One region of the Paenibacillus sp. DP01 genome, then DNA from elsewhere that is predicted to be linked to it. Evidence: riboswitches for the same ligand, from Rfam matches in the RefSeq annotation. Region 1 holds a riboswitch; each other region holds the start of a gene.
What was found. Region 1 has a riboswitch for thiamine pyrophosphate ahead of thiC (phosphomethylpyrimidine synthase ThiC). Riboswitches for the same ligand answer to the same signal wherever they lie in the genome.
Positions count from the first base shown of each region.

Region 2: another riboswitch for thiamine pyrophosphate. It lies ahead of ACH59B_RS02240 (ABC transporter substrate-binding protein); the one in region 1 lies ahead of thiC (phosphomethylpyrimidine synthase ThiC).
Region 3: another riboswitch for thiamine pyrophosphate. It lies ahead of ACH59B_RS13675 (thiamine phosphate synthase); the one in region 1 lies ahead of thiC (phosphomethylpyrimidine synthase ThiC).
Region 4: another riboswitch for thiamine pyrophosphate. It lies ahead of tenA (thiaminase II); the one in region 1 lies ahead of thiC (phosphomethylpyrimidine synthase ThiC).

Region 1 covers NZ_CP173059.1:886,447-891,370, forward strand. Annotated here, with positions in the region: gene ACH59B_RS03990 (alpha/beta hydrolase) at 1-31, opposite strand, end outside; gene ACH59B_RS03995 (IclR family transcriptional regulator) at 330-1,073, shown strand; TPP riboswitch at 1,191-1,302, shown strand; gene thiC (phosphomethylpyrimidine synthase ThiC) at 1,490-3,334, shown strand; gene ACH59B_RS04005 (hypothetical protein) at 3,542-3,694, opposite strand; gene ACH59B_RS04010 (YitT family protein) at 4,201-4,924, shown strand, end outside.
Region 2 covers NZ_CP173059.1:502,991-507,914, reverse strand. Annotated here, with positions in the region: gene ACH59B_RS02250 (bifunctional 2',3'-cyclic-nucleotide 2'-phosphodiesterase/3'-nucleotidase) at 1-780, opposite strand, end outside; gene ACH59B_RS02245 (pyridoxamine 5'-phosphate oxidase family protein) at 999-1,433, opposite strand; TPP riboswitch at 1,703-1,812, shown strand; gene ACH59B_RS02240 (ABC transporter substrate-binding protein) at 2,008-3,051, shown strand; gene ACH59B_RS02235 (MTH1187 family thiamine-binding protein) at 3,381-3,674, shown strand; gene ACH59B_RS02230 (ABC transporter permease) at 3,671-4,447, shown strand; gene ACH59B_RS02225 (ABC transporter ATP-binding protein) at 4,493-4,924, shown strand, end outside.
Region 3 covers NZ_CP173059.1:3,128,542-3,133,465, reverse strand. Annotated here, with positions in the region: gene ACH59B_RS13685 (cupin domain-containing protein) at 259-798, shown strand; gene ACH59B_RS13680 (ABC-F family ATP-binding cassette domain-containing protein) at 1,486-3,039, shown strand; TPP riboswitch at 3,125-3,233, shown strand; gene ACH59B_RS13675 (thiamine phosphate synthase) at 3,549-4,142, shown strand; gene thiO (glycine oxidase ThiO) at 4,200-4,924, shown strand, end outside.
Region 4 covers NZ_CP173059.1:4,434,347-4,439,270, forward strand. Annotated here, with positions in the region: gene ACH59B_RS19390 (NAD-dependent malic enzyme) at 1-1,185, shown strand, start outside; TPP riboswitch at 1,255-1,357, shown strand; gene tenA (thiaminase II) at 1,490-2,179, shown strand; gene thiM (hydroxyethylthiazole kinase) at 2,205-3,050, shown strand; gene thiD (bifunctional hydroxymethylpyrimidine kinase/phosphomethylpyrimidine kinase) at 3,047-3,877, shown strand; gene thiE (thiamine phosphate synthase) at 3,874-4,563, shown strand.

The DNA of each region.
Region 1 (4,924 bases):
GCTGAGCGTTGCGCTGGGATGTCGAAATCATGTAAGAGCCTCCTTATATAAAATTGATCTTCGAATCATAAAATTTAGGTATAATTCCACTTGAAAATAGTAGGGTATGTCCGTATAGATACCTATTATCGTATGATGGCTATTATCCAAAGTCAACGCCTGAACCGGAAAAGTAAAAATGATGCAAAGAATTGTCGATGTTTGTTCTTGTTCTGTAATATGGTTGTCACAAAAACATCGGTTTACAGTAGCCGCGACTATTCTATATAATTTATGTAACCATGTTTCATAGTGTGAAACGAATATGGATACAAGAGGAGCGGTTCACGATGGAAGACCGTAAATTAACCGTCCGCGCTGTAGAGCGTGCACTTGATATACTGCTGTGTTTTACCGCAGAATCTGATCTTGGTCTAACGGAGATTGCCTCCCAAATTGGTCTACATAAAAGCACTGTTCATCGTCTTTTGACTACGCTGGAGGATCGGGGATTTGTCGTTCGGAATGCCGAAACGGAAAAATATAGGCTTGGTTTTCGCATATGGGAGCTGTCCACGCATCTGTCCCAAAGCGATGAGCCGGCGGTGTTGTTACAGCCTGCAATGGAAGGACTGCGTGATCGCTTAGGGGAAACGGTCAGCTTGTACCTGCGGGATGGAAGCATGCGTATTCGCATACAAGCCGTGCAGAGCAATCAGGCGATCCGCAGGGTTGCGCCTGTGGGTGCGCGTATGCCGCTGGCTGTGGGAGCCTCCAGCAAGGTGCTGGCGGCCTTTATGCCACCGCAGGAGCTGGAGGTTTTGCTAAGCAGTGAAGAATGGCCACCTTCGGTAGACCCGGAGGTTTATAAAGCCCAGCTGCAGGACATTCGTGAGAAGGGCTATGCGACCAGCTATGAAGAACGTGAGCCAGGAGCTGCGGCTGTGGCCGCGCCTATTGTGAACCGAAAGGGACAGGTCACGGCGGCTTTATCTGTATCCGGCCCGGTCAGTCGACTTGCGCCCGAGACGCTGCATGAGTTTGCACCGATTTTGATCGAAGCAGCCAAGGAAATGGGGCTTATGCTTCCGTGACAGTAATCAATACAAAAGGAAATCATACAAGGGTTGCCAAAGCTATAAATTTAAAGTAGTCTGATAGAGATGGCGGGATGTTTGTTATAGCCGCCAATTCATGTGAATAGAAATTATCACAGTTACTGGGGGAGCCTGTAATGCGGGCTGAGATGGAATCAGGCAAGATTCCGGACCCTTTGCACCTGATCTGGATCATACCAGCGTAGGGAAGTAATCGGCCATTGAAATGTATACGCAGCTGCTGTCTACGACCGCGCATTGGAATATGATTATTCCACGTGCGATCGGTTTGGATAGCTGTCTCGTTTGATTAGCCGGTTCCCTAGGGAACCGGCTTTTTTGCATAGATCAGCGCCACCCTGGGAATGGTTCCGGATCGGTGTGTCATTTCAACGATACGGGAGGAATGGATCATGAAACCGACAGAAACAAAAGGAACAAAAGAAACAGGAATGAAATCAGCAGATGCAGGATTGGCGGGAATAATAGAAGTGGAGGGAGAGAAGGCCAAAGCGGAGCAAGCCAGTGGGCTAAAGCCCTTTCCGGGGAGCCGTAAGGTGTATATTCAAGGTTCTCGGCCGGATATTGCTGTGCCTGAGCGTGAAATCGCGCTACAACCCACACATACGCCGCAGGGCACCGAGCATCATGAGCCACTGCGTGTGTATGATACCAGCGGTCCGATGACGGACGAAGCCTACCAGGTCGACATCCGTCAGGGATTGCCACCATTACGGCGAGCTTGGGCACTGGAACGGGGAGATGTGGAGGCTTATGAGGGCCGCGCCATCAAGCCGGAGGATAATGGACTGAAACCCGGCTCCAAACGGGAGACAGTGGAATTTCCCGGCGTGACCAACCGTCCGCTACGGGCTTCGCAAGGGCGTACTGTGACGCAAATGCACTATGCGCGGCAAGGGATCATTACGCCTGAAATGGAATTTGCGGCGATCCGCGAAGGCGTAGAGCCCGAGTTTGTACGACAGGAGCTGGCGGCTGGACGAGCTATTTTACCTTCAAATATCAATCACCCGGAAAGCGAACCCATGGTCATTGGGCGCCAATTTCACGTAAAGATCAATGCAAACATTGGAAATTCCGCGGTTACGTCCTCCATCGAGGAGGAAGTGGAGAAGATGGCCTGGGCTGTACGCTGGGGCTCAGACACCGTCATGGACCTGTCCACAGGCCGTAATATCCATACGACGCGCGAATGGATCATCAGGAATTCTCCCGTACCGATTGGAACGGTGCCGCTATATCAGGCACTGGAAAAGGTGAACGGCGAAGCTGAGAAGCTGACGTGGGAGCTGTATCGAGACACGCTGATTGAGCAGGCGGAGCAGGGAGTGGACTATTTTACGATCCATGCGGGTGTATTGCTGCGATATATACCGATGACGGCGAATAGAATGACGGGAATTGTATCCCGGGGCGGGTCGATTATGGCAGCTTGGTGCCTTGCACACCATCAGGAGAACTTTTTGTATACGCATTTTGAAGAAATCTGTGAAATTATGAAAGTCTATGATGTGGCCTTTTCTCTCGGGGATGGTCTGCGTCCAGGGAGTATCTATGATGCGAATGATGAAGCACAATTTGCAGAGCTAGAGACGTTGGGCGAGCTCACGCAAATTGCATGGAAGCATGATGTCCAGGTCATGATTGAAGGGCCAGGACATGTCCCTATGCACAAAATCAAGGAGAATGTGGATTTACAAATGGAGATTTGTAAGGAAGCCCCCTTTTATACTTTAGGGCCGCTGACGACGGATATCGCACCAGGATATGATCATATTACCTCAGCTATCGGGGCGGCGATGATCGGTTGGTTCGGGACGTCCATGCTGTGCTACGTTACGCCGAAGGAGCACTTGGGTCTGCCGAACAAGGATGATGTCCGCGAAGGAGTTATTACCTACAAAATTGCCGCACATGCTGCCGATCTGGCGAAGGGTCATCCGCGGGCACAGCAGCGGGACGATGCTTTGTCCAAGGCGCGTTTTGAATTCCGCTGGCGCGATCAGTTCAATCTCTCGCTTGACCCTGAGCGGGCATTGTCCTACCATGATGAAACGCTACCAGCAGAGGGGGCCAAGGAAGCCCACTTTTGCTCGATGTGCGGTCCCAAGTTTTGCAGTATGCGTATCACGCAGGACATTCGTGCCTATGCGGCCGATAAGGGACTGAATACTGAGGAAGCCGTTGCCGCCGGGATGCGAGAGAAGGCAGAGCAGTATCGGGAAGCTGGGCAGTAAAAATCGGTAGCGATACAAAAGTCAATCAACTGGGAAGCCTCAACGAAAAGTACAGTTAAGCTCGTCAGAGGTTTATTTCCATAAACGTATGAGCAAGGTTTAGAAACGCGTGAGTAACAAAAAGCCGTGGTTCTCTACAGTCGATGTAGAAAACTACGGCTTTTCAGCTTATGTAAAGCGGGATCATGCTACCGGATTAACGGAGCTTTATTTTTTACCCATTTTTTCATTCAAAATGTCCTGAAAGCTGAGCTTCTTCTCCGAGCTGTCTTCTTTCTTCTGCATACTCACCGCGTTGGCACGTTGGTATTGGTGGTGAAAAGGCATCAGGGTGTGGACAGTTAAGTTCATTGTATTCATGTGGTCATTCCTCCAATTCCATTTTGTCAAATTCAGATTGAGTTGCTTAGGACGTCTGTATAGGACTATGTATATGTACTTGATGTCGTAATGCCGTGTAGGTTGCTTGGTAATGTTTCAATCATTATACCCGCATTTATCCAAAGTAAAACGCTTTTGACATAAAACAGGAAGATGGTCGTATGTGTCCAAAATGTGTATTAGGAGGATGGTCATTTTAGGGGAAAATGTGCCTAGGGCCTAAACAAGGGCTAGAGGCCCGTTTTCTCAGTTTAGTAGTCGGGATTGTGTTTTTTTGTCGAATAACCTTGTATTAGCGGAATTTTGCGGAATTCTAAGGTTGGACTAAGGCAGTCTGGTGGCGAATTAAAGTGTCAAAGTTGTATTGACTTTATGTTGGGTAGTGGATACCATGAACTGGTTGTCAGCGTATTTTGGCAAGAAGAGTCAGCCAATCCATCTGGCAATTCATCCGTTGAAATGTTAGAGAGAGGATTAGAGCATATATGAAAAAAAGTATTGCAGATATCGTATTTATTATTCTGGGTGCGTTTTTTTTCGCGCTGGCTGTTAATCTGTATGTGATCCCGAATGAGTTTGGCGAGGGGGGCGTTACAGGGGTCACGATCATCTTGTACTACCTGTTTCAGTGGTCTCCCTCGATCGTCAATCTGGTCATTAATGGCTTGCTGCTGATTGTCGGATATAAATTTTTGGACAAGAGAACGACTCTGTATACTATAATTGCGGTCGCTTTTAACTCGCTGTTTTTACATTTAACAGTCAACTGGCGGATTGATTCGCATGAGCCGACGATTAATGCCGTATTTGCCGGAGTTTTGGTAGGGGTCGGCATTGGCTTAATTGTACGGGTCGGTGGTACAACGGCAGGAACGGTCATTTTAGCCCGGATTGCCAACAAGTATCTGGATTGGAATATCAGCTATGCCTTGTTGTTTTTTGATCTGATTGTCGCCTTCTCTTCCTACTTTATTATTGGCCCGGAAAAATTAATGCTAACTATCGTTATTTTGTACGTCGGTACGAAAGTTATGGATTTCATGATTGAAGGATTGAATCCGAAAAAAGCGGTCATGATTATTTCGGAGCATCAAGACAAAATTGCCGAGATGGTCATTACACAAATGGATCGTGGAGTCACCGTCCTGTCAGGCCACGGATATTACACCAAAAATCCAAAAGAAGTTTTATATATCGTCATTAGCAAAC
Region 2 (4,924 bases), 380 kb from region 1:
CATCATTGGTGTTTGCGGCACATCCTCATAGCCTGTATGTGCAAGCACAACAATAATGTCAGCACCTTCTGTTTTCATTTGTGGAATAAACTTTTTGGCTGTTTCCACGATATCCTTTGTAACGACCTTATCCTTCAAATTAGCTTCATCCCACTGCATAATTTGAGGTGTTACTAGACCGATAACACCCACTCTGAGTGTATGCTCTTCGCCTTTCTCATCTGTTACTGTTTTATCAAGAATCTGATAAGGGGTAAAATAATTTTTAGTAGCTTGCCCCCCTTTATCAACATAAACGTTCGCATTTACGTAAGGAAAATCAGCACCCTTGAGCGATTTGTCCAGAAAGTCGAGACCGTAGTTAAATTCGTGGTTGCCGACAGTAGCCGCATCATAGCCCATCAAGTTCATCATCTTATAGACCGGATGAACACCGCCTTCTTTCTCAAAGGTTTTGTTGCGGGCCATATAATCGTCTAATGGATTGCCCTGCAGCAAATCACCGTTATCGAACAGCATGCTGTTTCTTGTTTCACTACGCGCTTGTTGGATCAAGCTTGCTGTCCTAATCAAGCCATATTCGTTGGTTTCTTTGTCCGAATAATAATCATAATTCATGAGCGCTCCATGAATATCCGTTGTCTCCATGATCCGCAAATTCACCGTAGCGCTATCGCGAGAATTGCTAGCTGCCCAGGATGGAGCGGCTGAAAACACCAGTAGGCTACAAGCTACAACTGCTGCTGTAAACCCTTTAAACCAATTTTTACGAAATAACAAAATATACCCCTCCTCATTAAGGTGTATGCCTCATATACATACTTTTGCACATATATGTAAGCTTTGAACCCACCATTCCTATTTTAATCCAACGCCAGACAAAAGAGTAGTCATTTGCTTAAAATATTTATGAAAAAATAATTATTTTGCGTATAAAAAAAGCCAATAAATCTCCTGAAAAAGTTGGAAATTTACTGGCTTGTTCGTTTATATTGTTTCTATTTCGTCCACACCTGGCGCTCCGTTTGTTGACCCACGTACTCAATACGAGTCGGATTGACGTCTAAGATGACATAATCGGGATCATCTGGTCCGGAAAACCATTTTTTCAGAGAATCATTCCACACTTGTTTGCGTAACCCCTCATCAGCTGTAATCTGGACGGTAGCCTCCACTTCCAAGACTTCCTTCGTGCCACCCACTTCATAGCCCAGCAACAGATAAGCATTCGGATTGTCCTTTAGCTCATCCACTTTATGTGTTTTGCGATCCGTCGCCAGATGAATGTTCATTCCATCGTTAAAAAGGGCCATATAGCGTACTTTCGGTTTTCCGCCCTCAACCGTACCTAACGAGCAAAATTTGTTGTTATCCAAAGCCTTCACAATGGCTTGTTCCAGCTGACTGCGATCCAGTGTCTCCGTTTTACCCACAGTACAACAACTCCTTTTTACGAATTAGAATTCTATAGGGCTATGCCACTTGGCACCAGCTCTCCTAAACATACAGTGTAGCTGTTCTGAAAATAACATGACCGAAACAGATCTGAATGATTCATGTCCATTTTCAGATCAAAGCTCACAGTAAAAGTGTACCCTGTCGTTCGACAAATGAACCGTGAGCGCTCCCTCAAGGCTGGACAGACCTGCTTTCAAGGCATATAATCGTCGTAGTAAACCCGAATAAACGAACCCATTAAACCATACAATGCCAGGGGTGCTGGAATCGGCCGGCTGAGAGTGTGTCCCAAGACACTGACCCTTACAACCTGATCTGGGTAATGCCAGCGTAGGAATGCTTAAGCAAGATGTGCCTTTTATTAAAACAGGACATCCCTTACTTTGGTATATACAAGCGCAAGCGTCCCGGAATCTCGGGACGCTTTTTTTGTTGAAGATAAAGTTGTTGGAAAGATTGCTTCCGGCAGATGTGATTTTTGTGAAAATGGGGAATATAAACTGTCTGATTGGACGGATAACGGGTAATTAAAAAGGAGAGAACACAACGATGAAGCGCATGAAAATGTTAAGCCTGGGTCTGATCAGTCTGTGGCTCATGGCTATGACTCTGACCGCTTGCGGCGGCAATCCCCCTACATCTCAAAAGGAGGTTCCTGCTGCCGACACTTCAACGTCTACCTCGGCAAAGGGGCTCAAAGATGTTAAAGTCGTGCTCGACTGGACACCCAATACGAATCACACGGGACTCTATGTCGCCAAGGACAAAGGATTTTACGAAAAAGCAGGCTTGAATGTCCAAATTGTTCAACCAGGTTCAGGCGGAGCCGACCAAATGGTTGCTTCGAATGCTGCACCTTTTGGTATCAGCTATCAAGAAGGCGTCACTCAGGCTCGTATCCAAGGCGTACCGCTCGTATCCATCGCTGCGGTGATTCAGCATAACACCTCTGGCTTCGCAGCTCCGGTAGACCGCGGAATTAAAAGCCCGAAAGATTTCGAGGGTAAAAGCTACGGCGGCTGGGGTTCTCCTGTAGAAGAAGCGGTCATGAAATCCATCATGGATTCAGACCAAGGTGATGTGAGCAAAGTGAAAATCGTCAATATGGGCAATGCAGACTATTTTACAGCCGTGAAGCGGGATATTGACTTTGCCTGGATTTTCTACGCATGGACCGGGATTGAGGCCGAGCTTCGAGGCGAGCCCTTGGATATGCTGTATGTAAAAGATTATTCCAAAAGTCTCGATTACTATACACCTGTAATTGTGAGCAATGAACAGACGATAAAAAACGATCCTGACCTAGTCAAAGCGTTCATGGACGCTACTGCACAAGGCTATGAATACACTATCGCCCATCCAGAAGAAGCGGCGAATATCTTAACTAAAGCTGTGCCAGAGCTGGACAAAAAACTGGTACTTGCTAGCCAAAAATGGCTAAGCCCGCGTTATCAGGACGATGCCACGCAATGGGGTTTACAAAAAGCAGAGGTATGGCAAAACTACTCGGATTGGATGTATGAACGCAAGCTGCTCAGCAAACCTTTGGAAGTCGATAAGGCCTTCACAAACGACTTCTTGCCCAAGCGTTGATCATTTTGTTAAAACGCTAAATTACCAACTATATAAGACTGAACTAGAGAAGTGAACGAAGCGCAAATACGCGCTTTGTGTGTAAAAATGCCACACAACCTATCAAAAAACTAAAGTGCTTTTAAGGCGATTGGCAGCGTAGCGATTCATTTGAATCTGGAGAAGCGAAGCGTTCGCCTTTGCGGTGGGATTCTTACCTTTTAAATTTAATTCAAAGAATCCCGCGGCAACAGCGATCGTAAGATCAAATGAAACGCGAAGCGGTCTCCCCGCCTTAAACCAATTTATTTTCCTAATAACTTAAACAATAAAGGACAGGTGAAATTCACATGGCTAATACACTGCTCAGCATTCAAGTAATCCCTAAAACACCTAATAACGAAGACTCTTACCCCTATGTAGACAAGGCGATTGAGGTCATCCAGCGTTCCGGTGTCAAACATCAGGTGAATCCATTGGATACGACCATGGAGGGCGAGCTCGACGAGTTGCTGAAAGTGGTTAAAGAAATGCACGAGGCTTTGACGGAAGCTGGAAGTCCCAGCGTCATTTCACAGATCAAAATTGCACATAACCCACAGGGTATCAGCATGAACAAGCTGACCGAGAAGTATCGCCCATGAATCCGAAAGGCAAGAACGCATCCTGGTGGAAAAGCGTATGGCCGCCCCTTGTGGCGGTCCTCTTCTTTTTAGCGGCTTGGCAGGGAGCGGTTTCCTATTTACATATTGAATCCTGGCTGCTGCCAGCTCCATCCCTAATCGTACAAGAGGGTATGGCGCAGTCGGCGTTGCTTGGTGCCCATACATGGGCTACGATTCGCCTGACGCTTGCGGGGTTTGCTATAGGGACAGCAACGGGACTGCTGATCGCCATCGTTCTTCATACGATTCCTTTTCTCAAATCTGCTTTGTACCCGCTCCTGATCCTTAGCCAAAACATTCCGATTATCGCCCTCGGTCCGTTGCTCATGGTATGGTTCGGTTTTGGCGTGCTGCCCAAGCTTATGGTCATTACATTAGTATGCTTTTTTCCCGTGGCTGTAGCAGCCATGGACGGGCTGACACGGACAGACCGTATGATGATGAACTACATGCGGATGTCGGGTGCAAGCCGCAGGGCTATTTTTATGAAGCTGGAGCTGCCACACTCCCTGCCACAAGTCTTCTCTGGCATTAAAATCGCTGCTACCTACAGTGTGATGGGCGCGATTATTGCCGAATGGATTGGGGCCAGTGAAGGAATTGGATATTATATGTTGCTGCAAAAATCTGCCTATCGTACGGATCTCATTTTTGCCGCTATCGGGATTATTGTTACACTCAGCTTACTGATGTTTGTCGTTATTCTACTACTGGAGAAATGGTTGGTGCGCTGGAAGCCTGATCAAGAATAGCCTCCACATATTGCATTAAAGCATTAATGAAAGGACGTGGCACATATGAGTCTGCATCCGACGGACTTGACATCACCACCTGTGGCTGATGAACAGCAACAAGCCGGAGAACCGCAGGTAATGACACCTGCTCCTCCTGCTTTGGAATTGGACGGGATCAGCCTCGCCTTCCGGGAAAAGCGAAGCTCACTGCCTGTACTACAGGATGTATCCCTTACCGTTAAGCCAGGCGAATTTGTCTCCCTCATTGGTCCGTCAGGCAGTGGCAAAAGTACGCTGTTTCACATCATCGGCGGGCTGCTCAAGCCGCAGCAGGGACGTATTCGTATGCATGGACAGGACGTGACTGGTGAACGCGGTCATATTAGCTATATGCCGCAGCAGCCCGCCCTTTTCCCCTGGCGCACCACGCTGGACAACATACTACTCGGGCAGGAAAACGCACCGCGAAAGGATGATGCAGTAGCAGAGTCCCGA
Region 3 (4,924 bases), 2.2 Mb from region 1:
AAAGAGTGAGTCAAATAAATGGAATTTAATACTCGACTTACCGGGGGAGTTCCAAAGAAGATGATACCACTTGGAAGTATATGTTATTAAATGTAACTTTAAGTAATAACATCTTTTGAAGTGAAGGACGAAAACGCTTGTGAATATTTTTGTCTTGGCCTCAATTAGGCTTTTGCCTATTGTTAAAGGTTTTTTAGTCCTTTATATAGGCAGCCGCATATGATAAGTAAACACTGAATCAAATAAAGGAGAATGAGTATGTACTATAAATCATGCCATCACTTTCCATGGCATATTCCTATGTATAACAGCTGTAATTACAATTATCGGAGTTATGATCCTCAAGACTACAATTGGTATAATAACGACAGTAATCTCTATGAAAAGATAATATTAAGAGATTATGGACAAAGTCCATTTGTAGTGAATATGGACCAGGCTGCAAAACAAAACAAAAATTATCGTACCGCTATATGGACAGGAAAACATTTACAAGTGACTCTAATGAGCATTAATGTTGGCGATGATATCGGTTTAGAAGCTCATCCAACAACTGATCAATTCATACGTATTGAAGAAGGTCAGGGACTTGTTCAAATGGGGGATAGGAAAGACCAATTAGATTTTCAAGTGATGGCCTATGATGGCTATGCAATTATGATACCTGCTGGAAAATGGCACAATGTAATTAATACAGGAAATATGCCCCTTAAGATATACGTTATCTATGCACCGCCTGAGCATCCATTTGGAACAGTTCATGAATCAAAAGAAATTGCCATGTCTGCTGAAAGATAAATAAATCCAATTATATTTTATTTCTTCCCGGTCCGGAACCCAGGCCGGGATAATTACATTTTCTCCATTTTATTATTCCTTCGATACTCATGAGGACTGTCTACATAGAGTTCTGTTTTTTAATTGTTATTAGAACTTATCAATTATTAAGGTATTCATTATTTGGAATTGTAAGCTTATGTATACTAACTTCAACGCTGGTTCAACATCTTAGAACTGAGCTTGAAGCTTAAATTGCCAAAAGAAGCAAAGAAACTCCTTATGTACCTACCGAAGAGGAGCTTAAGCGCTAATTCTATATGATTTAGCAAGCGAAAAACCTTCAAGACATATTGATTGTCAATACGTTGCTATTTACCGACTTTTGGGAAGCGAGTTGACCAATATCAAGTTGGCCAATATCAATTTCTACTACTTTCAAATCCGGTTTAATAAGGGTAAGGAGGGCAAGAAAAATAAGCCATGTCCTTAGTGTATATTTTCATTAAAATGTTGGTGGAACCCTTGACTAACATTAGCTGGCTTTCTTTTTTTAGGCCTATCCATCTGAAAACCTTAAAATTCGCTGTTTTCAATGTTCCGATAAGGGTGCCGAATGTGCTACAATAAAGCTTTGAAAGAAACGAAAGATTGATGAAATAAGAACACTCGGCAGTGCCGATGACAATAAGGAGCCAAAAACAGCTTATGAGTTTATTGACTGTAGAAAATGTATCCCACAACTTTGGGGACCGTGCATTATTTAAAAATGTTTCCTTTCGATTACTTGCGGGGGAACGTGTAGGATTGGTAGGAGCTAATGGTGTTGGTAAATCGACACTCATGAACATTCTGACTGGAAAATTGCTTAAAGATGAAGGCAAAGTGGAATGGACTCCACGTGTACGTTATGGCTATCTGGATCAGCACACCAAGCTGACGCCGGGCAAAACAGTACGTGATGTATTAAAAGACGCTTTTCTTCCTTTGTTGGAACTAGAAAAGGAAATGATGCAAATTACAGACAAAATGGGAGAGGCTTCTCCCGAAGAGTTGGAAGTTTTGCTGGAACAGATGGGAGAAATTCAAGAGCAATTGGATATGGGGGATTTTTACCTCATTGATGTGAAGGTTGAAGAAATGGCGAATGGATTAGGTCTCTCTGCCATCGGACTGGATCGGGATGTAGCAGCACTTAGTGGTGGGCAACGGACAAAGGTGCTTCTTGCTAAGTTGCTGTTGGAAAAGCCAAATGTATTGCTGCTGGATGAGCCTACCAACTATTTGGATGTGGAGCATATTGAATGGCTTACGCGATATTTGAAGGATTATCCCTATGCCTTTATCCTCATCTCACATGATACTGAATTTATGAACCAAGTCGTTAATGTAATCTACCATCTTGAATTTGCTAAGATGACCCGCTATTCAGCTAACTATGAAAAGTTTCTTGAAATGGCGGATCTGAACAAAGCACAGCATATTGATGCATATGAGAAGCAGCAGGAATATATTAAGAAACAGGAAGATTTTATTCAGCGCAATAAAGCGCGCGCATCTACATCAGGCCGTGCAAAAAGCCGTGAAAAGCAGCTTGATCGGATCGAACGTATTGATAAGCCTGAAGAAGCTGCAAAGCCAACCTTTCAGTTCAAAGAAGCCCGTGCGAGCGGGAAAACGGTTTTTGAGGGTATTGATTTTGAAATTGGCTACACTCATGCCCTTTTGCCTAAAATGTCCATGACGATCGAACGTGGCGAAAAGATCGCAATTGTTGGCTGCAATGGTGTTGGTAAGTCTACGTTGCTCAAAACCATTCTCGGGAAAATACCTCCAATCAGCGGAAAAACCTATCAAGGGGATTTCTTGCAGCCTGCTTATTTTGAACAGGAAGTAAAGGCGGAGAAAATTACACCGATTGACGATGTATGGAATGAATTTCCGCATTTGAATCAGCATGAAGTACGAGCGCATTTGGCGCGCTGTGGTTTGAAGAATGAGCATATCACCCGGCCTTTGTCTGCGCTTAGTGGTGGAGAACAGGCTAAAGTCCGCCTTTGTAAACTGTTAATGCGTGAGAGCAACTGGGTACTGTTTGATGAGCCTACCAATCACTTGGATGTCAAAGCAAAGGATGAACTCAAACGCGCTTTGAAGGAATACAAAGGGACCGTATTGCTTGTATCCCACGAACCGGACTTTTACGAGGATTGGGTAACCAAAACGTGGAATGTAGAAGAGTGGTCTAGTAAAGTTAACTAAAATCCAGTTCTGACAGATTTCACACAAGGTGGGGTTTGCAGAATTAGGAAAATATGCTAAGCTATCTTTAGCTGATACAATAAAATAGTCACACTAGGGGAGCCGCCCATGCGGCTGAGACGAAAAAAATGGATTTCGGACCCTTTGTACCTGATCTGGGTTATGCCAGCGTAGGGAAGTGAGTACTGTACAAACAAGGTAGTAGCTCTTTACTTTTGTTTGCGCAGGGAACGATATACGTTTACGGATATAATAGTCCGTTCGATTTTGAACGTTTGTCAAGCCACTTCCTTTGGGAAGTGGCTTTTTGCGTTTCGTTCATCCTCATTTGTTCGAGCTTCCGTAGACGGATTACATATGATCTCCTTTCATTATTGCTGGTACATGTGACTGGCTCCGTATGATATTACCCAATAGGGAGCTGCAACAATATAGTTCAGCTTATACGATTATTTTATATTTTTTAGTCCAAGTGAGGTGAAAATGAGATCGAATTACACGTAATTACGATGGAAAGCATCTCCTGTGTGGATGTACCCCAAGTGGCTACCGCTATTTGTCCTTATATTCATTATGTACACGCACGTTCGAAACAGAAGGGTGCCTCTGCTTTGCTTTCTTTGACTCGTAGCATGATCGAGCAGGAAGTTCCTTTGCAGCAAATTGTAGTAAATGACCGTATGGACGTAGCTTTACTTACCTTGGCAAGAGCTGTCCAGCTACCAGCTAATGGGTTATCTGTGATGGATGCGAAAAGTCTGCTTCCAGTGGGTACACGCTGTGGAGTGTCTGTACATTCCTTGGAGGAGGTGCAGACCGCCGAGCAGGGGGGAGCAGACTATGTACTATTTGGTCATGTATATGAGACCTATTGTAAGGCCGGTCTTGTACCGCGAGGTGTAGCACAGCTTGAACGCATTTGCAGATTGTCGGCCATTCCGGTGATAGCGCTGGGAGGCATACAACCTCATCATGTTCCAGAGCTCTATCATGCCGGAGCAAGCGGAATTGCGGTGATGTCTGGTATATGGGAAGCAGAGTCACCCGTTGCAGCAGCGATGGAATATAGGCGAATGGTGGATCTTGTAGTTCACGACCTGTAGCAAGAAAACGAAACGAAGGGAAAGCAGAATGCTCACCGGAGAGGAGACACGGAACATATGTCAAAGACACATACAGAGAAAAAAGCAATAGGACACGCAGAATGCTTGGTCATAGGCGGGGGTGTGATCGGCAGTGCCATTGCTTATCATGTGGCTAAGGAGGGACGAAGTACAATTATGCTGGAACGATGTATCCCCGGTGAGGGAGCATCAGGAGCAGCGGCGGGAATGCTGGCAGCGGAAAGTGAAGAGTTCTCAGACCTTGAGCTGGCACGATTTGCTCGCGCAAGTCGCGATGCATTCCCTGACCTTGTCTGTGATTTGGAGCGTTTATCGGGTATTTCAGTGAATTTTCGTACCGAAGGTTTTGTGACCCCTTTTCGTTCAGAAGCAGAGGGCCAAAGGCGCTGGAATGCTGCGAATATCCGAGAGGATGATAGCCCTATTTGGTGGGATGCCAGGGAATTGGCTCGACGGATTCCGGGCTTGGCAGATCAAGTAATTGGGGCTATATACCGATCAAAGGAGACACAAGTGGCCCCTGTTCAGCTTTGCCGTGCTTATGCAGGGGCAGCTGCGGTGCTGGGAGCAACAATATGGTCTGGAACTCATGCCGAGGAACTGATCATACAGGACGGCCGAGTTTGCGGTGTGCGAACGGATAGTGGATTTTTTTCCTGCGATCAGGTCGTGATTGCCGCAGGCTTGGACAGCTTGAAATTGCTAGAACAAATTGGATTTGATTATCCTCTTTATCCAGTCAAGGGTGAAGTGGTAGCAGT
Region 4 (4,924 bases), 2.2 Mb from region 1:
GCTGTATATACAGCTGCGGCAGGTATTCATCCCGGGCGGGTGCTGCCCATTGTACTGGATGTGGGCACGAATAACGAGAAGCTGCTGAATGATCCGCTATACATCGGAAACCGTCATAAACGAATTCGCGGAGAAGCCTATCATCAATTTATTGATACCTTTATCAGCAAAACGTTAACACAATTCCCGAAGGCGCTTTTGCATTGGGAGGATGTGGGCAGCGTGAACGCACGCCACATTATAGGGAAATACGGTCAAAACATTCTCACCTTCAATGATGACATCCAGGGCACAGGAGCAGTCACATTAGCTGCGATTGTTTCGGCGGTAGGTGTCACCAAAACTCCGCTGCGTGAACAAAAAATACTTGTCTTTGGTCCAGGGGCAGCAGGAATCGGTAACGCCGACCAAATACGGAGCGCTATGATCGAGGACGGGCTTCCTGAAGAAGATTCATTCAGGTCGTTTTGGGCCTTTGATTATCGCGGATTATTAACGGACGATATGGAAGATGTACTCGATTATCAGAAACCATATGTGCGTAAAAAGGAAGAAATCAGCTCATGGGCCCAATCGGAAGACGGCAAAATACCGTTGTTGGAGATCATCCGTCAGGTAAAACCTACAATCTTAATTGGGACTTCCGGTGTAGCGGGTGCCTTTTCTGAAGAGATTATCAAGGAAATGGGAAAGCATGTGGAACGCCCGATCATTATGCCCATGTCCAATCCTACCAATCTGGCTGAAGCGGTACCCGAGGATTTGATACGATGGACTGATGGCAAAGCATTGATTGCTACGGGAAGTCCCTTTGAGCCCGTCACCTATAACGGTACGAAATTTGAAATTGGACAGGCGAACAATGCCTTTGTTTTCCCGGGACTGGGTCTGGGTACGATTGTGGTCAAGGCTAAAAGAATCACTCCTTCCATGTTTACCGCAGCAGCTGATGCCGTTGCCAACGCCGTAGATTCGAATGAACTTGGCGGCGCACTGCTGCCCCATATTCGAAAATTACGTGATGTTTCGTTTGCGGTTGCGGTTGCGGTAGCAAAGGCCGCAATTCAGGATCAGGTAGCTCAGGCACACCTTCCAGATATTGAGCAAGCCATTCGGGATGCAATGTGGAAACCGGAATATGTGAGGGTCAAAGCCGTGGAAAGTGTAATCCATCACCCTCACTAATCCTTCACTAGGCATAAGCAGTTTGACATAACATAGGAACAAATGTACAGTATTAGTCAAAAGAATAGGAAAGTCCACTAGGGGAGCCATTATGGCTGAGACAAGAATGAATCTTGGACCCTTTGAACCTGATCTAGTTCGTACTAGCGTAGGAAAGTGGAGCCTTCTATATAGGGTTTCAGGCGTTTTTGCGCATTGAACCTATGTTGAAGCCGCTCCAGTTTTCGGGGCGGCTTTTTGGCATTGTTCCGAGAATTGTATCTTACGGGACTTCTTGTTCTCCATTTTTGTTGGAGGTGGGGAAATGAGTTTTTCGCAAGAGCTCCGTCGACAGGCGGATGGCATTTTTCAAGCCATTTATGAGCATCCCTTTGTGAGAGGTATTGCTGAAGGAAATTTAACAAGGGAACAGCTGATTCACTATGTAAAACAAGACTTTGAATATTTGAACGCCTACATGCGGATTTACGGCATCGCGATCTCCAAAAGCACGAGCCGGGAGGATATGGCTGTATTTAACGAACAGATCTCTTTTATTCTCAACAGCGAGGTTCATCCGCATCAAAATTTTTGTGCTATCGCAGGTGTCACCTATGAAGAGATGCAGGGATATCCACTCGCTCCGTCCGCTCATCATTATATCCGCCATATGCTGACCGTCGCACATGAGGGTAGTCTTGGGGAAATCATGGCCGTGCTGCTACCATGTCCATGGACATATCTTGAAATTGGACGCAGGCTAATGGATGAGGTAAGACCAGACGAGTCTCATCCGTTCTATGAGTGGATTTGCTTCTATGGCAACCAAATTGAAGATGTAACCTTCAAATATCGAGAGCGTGTGGATGCTTGGGCGAAAGTCGCCACGGCTGCCGAGCGAGAGCGGATGATTGAGCATTTTATGCTAAGCTGCCAGCTGGAATATATGTTCTGGGATATGGCTTATAAGCAGGAACAATGGCCCGTCCAGATGCGCGCTACGGTCTTGGAATAATCAGTATAGATGAGAGAGGATAAACATGATGAATATATGGGAACAAAGTTATTCGGCGCTCCTGACAAAGGTACAAAACAGCAACCCCCTCGTTCATAATATAACCAATGTGGTGGTCACCAACTTTACAGCCAACGGCCTATATGCACTAGGGGCTTCCCCGGTGATGGCTTATGCACCCGAGGAAGTAGCAGATATGGCCAAAATAGCGGGCGCCGTCGTGTTAAATATCGGTACGCTAAACCGTGAGCTGGTGGATGCCATGATCCTTGCTGGACAATCGGCGAATGCTCACGGTGTTCCAGTTCTGTTAGATCCGGTCGGTGCAGGAGCGACTAGCTTTAGAACCGAGTCAGCACTACGAATTCTAAACGAGGTTAACATCTCACTAGTACGAGGCAATGCAGCCGAAGTCGCTCATCTGATCGGAGAAGCCCGAGAAATTAAAGGGGTAGATGCAGGCGACAGTGCTGACAGCAGTAATGTCGATCTGGCAGTTCGGGCTGCGCAAACGCTCCATACCATGGTTGTCATCACTGGAAAAGAGGACGTCATCACCGATGGAGTTGAAGTACGATTGATTAGTGGCGGAGACGCGCTGCTTACGAAGGTAACCGGAACAGGCTGCCTGCTGACCTCTGTGTTGGGTGCGTTTGCAGCAGTTGAACCCAACCTGCTGCTCGCAGGCACAGCAGGTTTGGCATTTTACGGTGCAGCAGCTTCTCGAGCCGCAGCGCATACCGCAAAGCTGGGGCCGGGCAGCTTCCAGATTGCCTTCCTCGACGAGCTTGCCAAACTACATACTGGTTCGCTGGAGGGGCATGTCACGATCCGTGAAGCTGGAACAACTACAGCAGGTGGTGCGCGATGAGAGACGTGCATGTACCGAGAGCGCTGACGATTGCCGGTTCAGACAGCGGCGGCGGCGCTGGAATTCAAGCCGATCTCAAAACCTTTCAGGAGCTTGGCGTATACGGCATGTCGGCTATTACAGCCATTACGGTACAAAATACCTTGGGAGTTCACGGTGTATATCCGTTGCCACAGGAAGCAACAGCGCAGCAAATCGAAGCTGTAGGATCAGATCTTGGAGTCGACGCCCTAAAGACTGGCATGCTATTTGATGCAGGCATCATCCGTCTTGTGGCCGAGCAGATCCGAAAGTTCGGCTGGGAAAAGGTTGTCGTCGATCCTGTAATGATTGCCAAAGGGGGCGCAAAGCTGCTGCAACCAGAAGCGGTGCAGGCATTGAACGACGACCTGCTCCCCTTGGCCCTGGTCGTCACACCAAATATCCCGGAAGCGGAGGCCTTAACCGGGATAAGCATTCGTACGATGGAAGGGCGCCGTGAAGCTGCGAGACATATTAGCAGCCGGGGTCCCAAATTCGTTGTGATCAAGGGCGGCCACGATGAGGAGAGCGAAAACAGCGGTCAGGTCATTGACCTGCTCTTTGACGGAACAGCCTTCACAGAGCTGGGCGGCAAGCGGGTGCGAACTGTCCACACACACGGAACAGGATGTACGTTCTCAGCAGCGATTACCGCTGAATTAGGGAAAGGCGTGTCTGTACCGGAAGCTATTTTGAATGGAAGAGCCTTCATTCAGGCGGCGATTGAAGATACGTTGTATCTGGGCCAGGGACACGGTCCAACCAATCATTGGGCCTACCGCCGTCGTCAGGAGATACTCCAATGAGCGGTCGAATATTACCTGAGATCATGCGCCGGCATTTACAGATGTATCTGGTTGTTGGAAGCGTGAACTGCCTCGCGGAACCAAATCGGGTCGTGCAGGAGGCTCTTGCTGGCGGCACGACCATGATCCAGTTCCGGGAAAAGGGCCGTAGCGCGTTAACAGGGGTTCCTATGTTTGAACTTGCGCGTCAGCTACAAGATCTGTGCCACCACGCTGGTATCCCCTTTATCGTCAATGACGATGTGGAGCTGGCTCTTGAGCTCAACGCCGACGGTGTTCACATCGGTCAGGACGATGAATCGGCTGATTCTGTGCGTACGCGGATCGGAAACCGAATCCTTGGCGTCTCCGCCCATACGATTGAGGAAGCTCGTCGAGCCATTCTGCAAGGTGCGGACTACCTCGGCGTCGGCCCCATCTATCCCACCATCTCAAAGGATGATGCTCATGCGGTGCAGGGTCCAGCCATTTTGCATGAGATGCGCAAAGCGGGAATTGATCTGCCCATCGTCGGGATCGGTGGCATTACGATAGACCGTGTGGAGGAAGTGGTAAGTGCGGGTGCCGATGGTGTAGCGGTGATTTCGGCTGTGACGCAGGCAAAACAGATTCGAACTGCTGCAGAGGAATTAAAGAAAAAGGTAGTGCTAAACATCAACCATCCGGGGATGTCCCAAAAGCTATAAAATGCTATGTCCCTTCCTTCACCCCATTATGTCACTTTTATTGTTTACGCAAGAGCCTCATTTCCACTAATAAAGTAGAAATGAGGCTCTGTGTTGTCATAAAATTAATCTTTTACAGCTTGATTTCTTGTGTTCTTTTTCTCAGCAATAAGTAATCCTAGCAAAATGTACCCCCTGTACAATATTCCCATGAGCAGAACAATACCAACGATTGAAACAAGAATAAGTATAATATTCGCTACAAATAAAATAATTGCCATAGTCAAAATATCACATCCCCCAAATGATACTGATTTTTAAGCGTTCCTATCCCCAGTGCACTTGAGCTCGTTGAATACCTGATTAACTATAAATATATGTC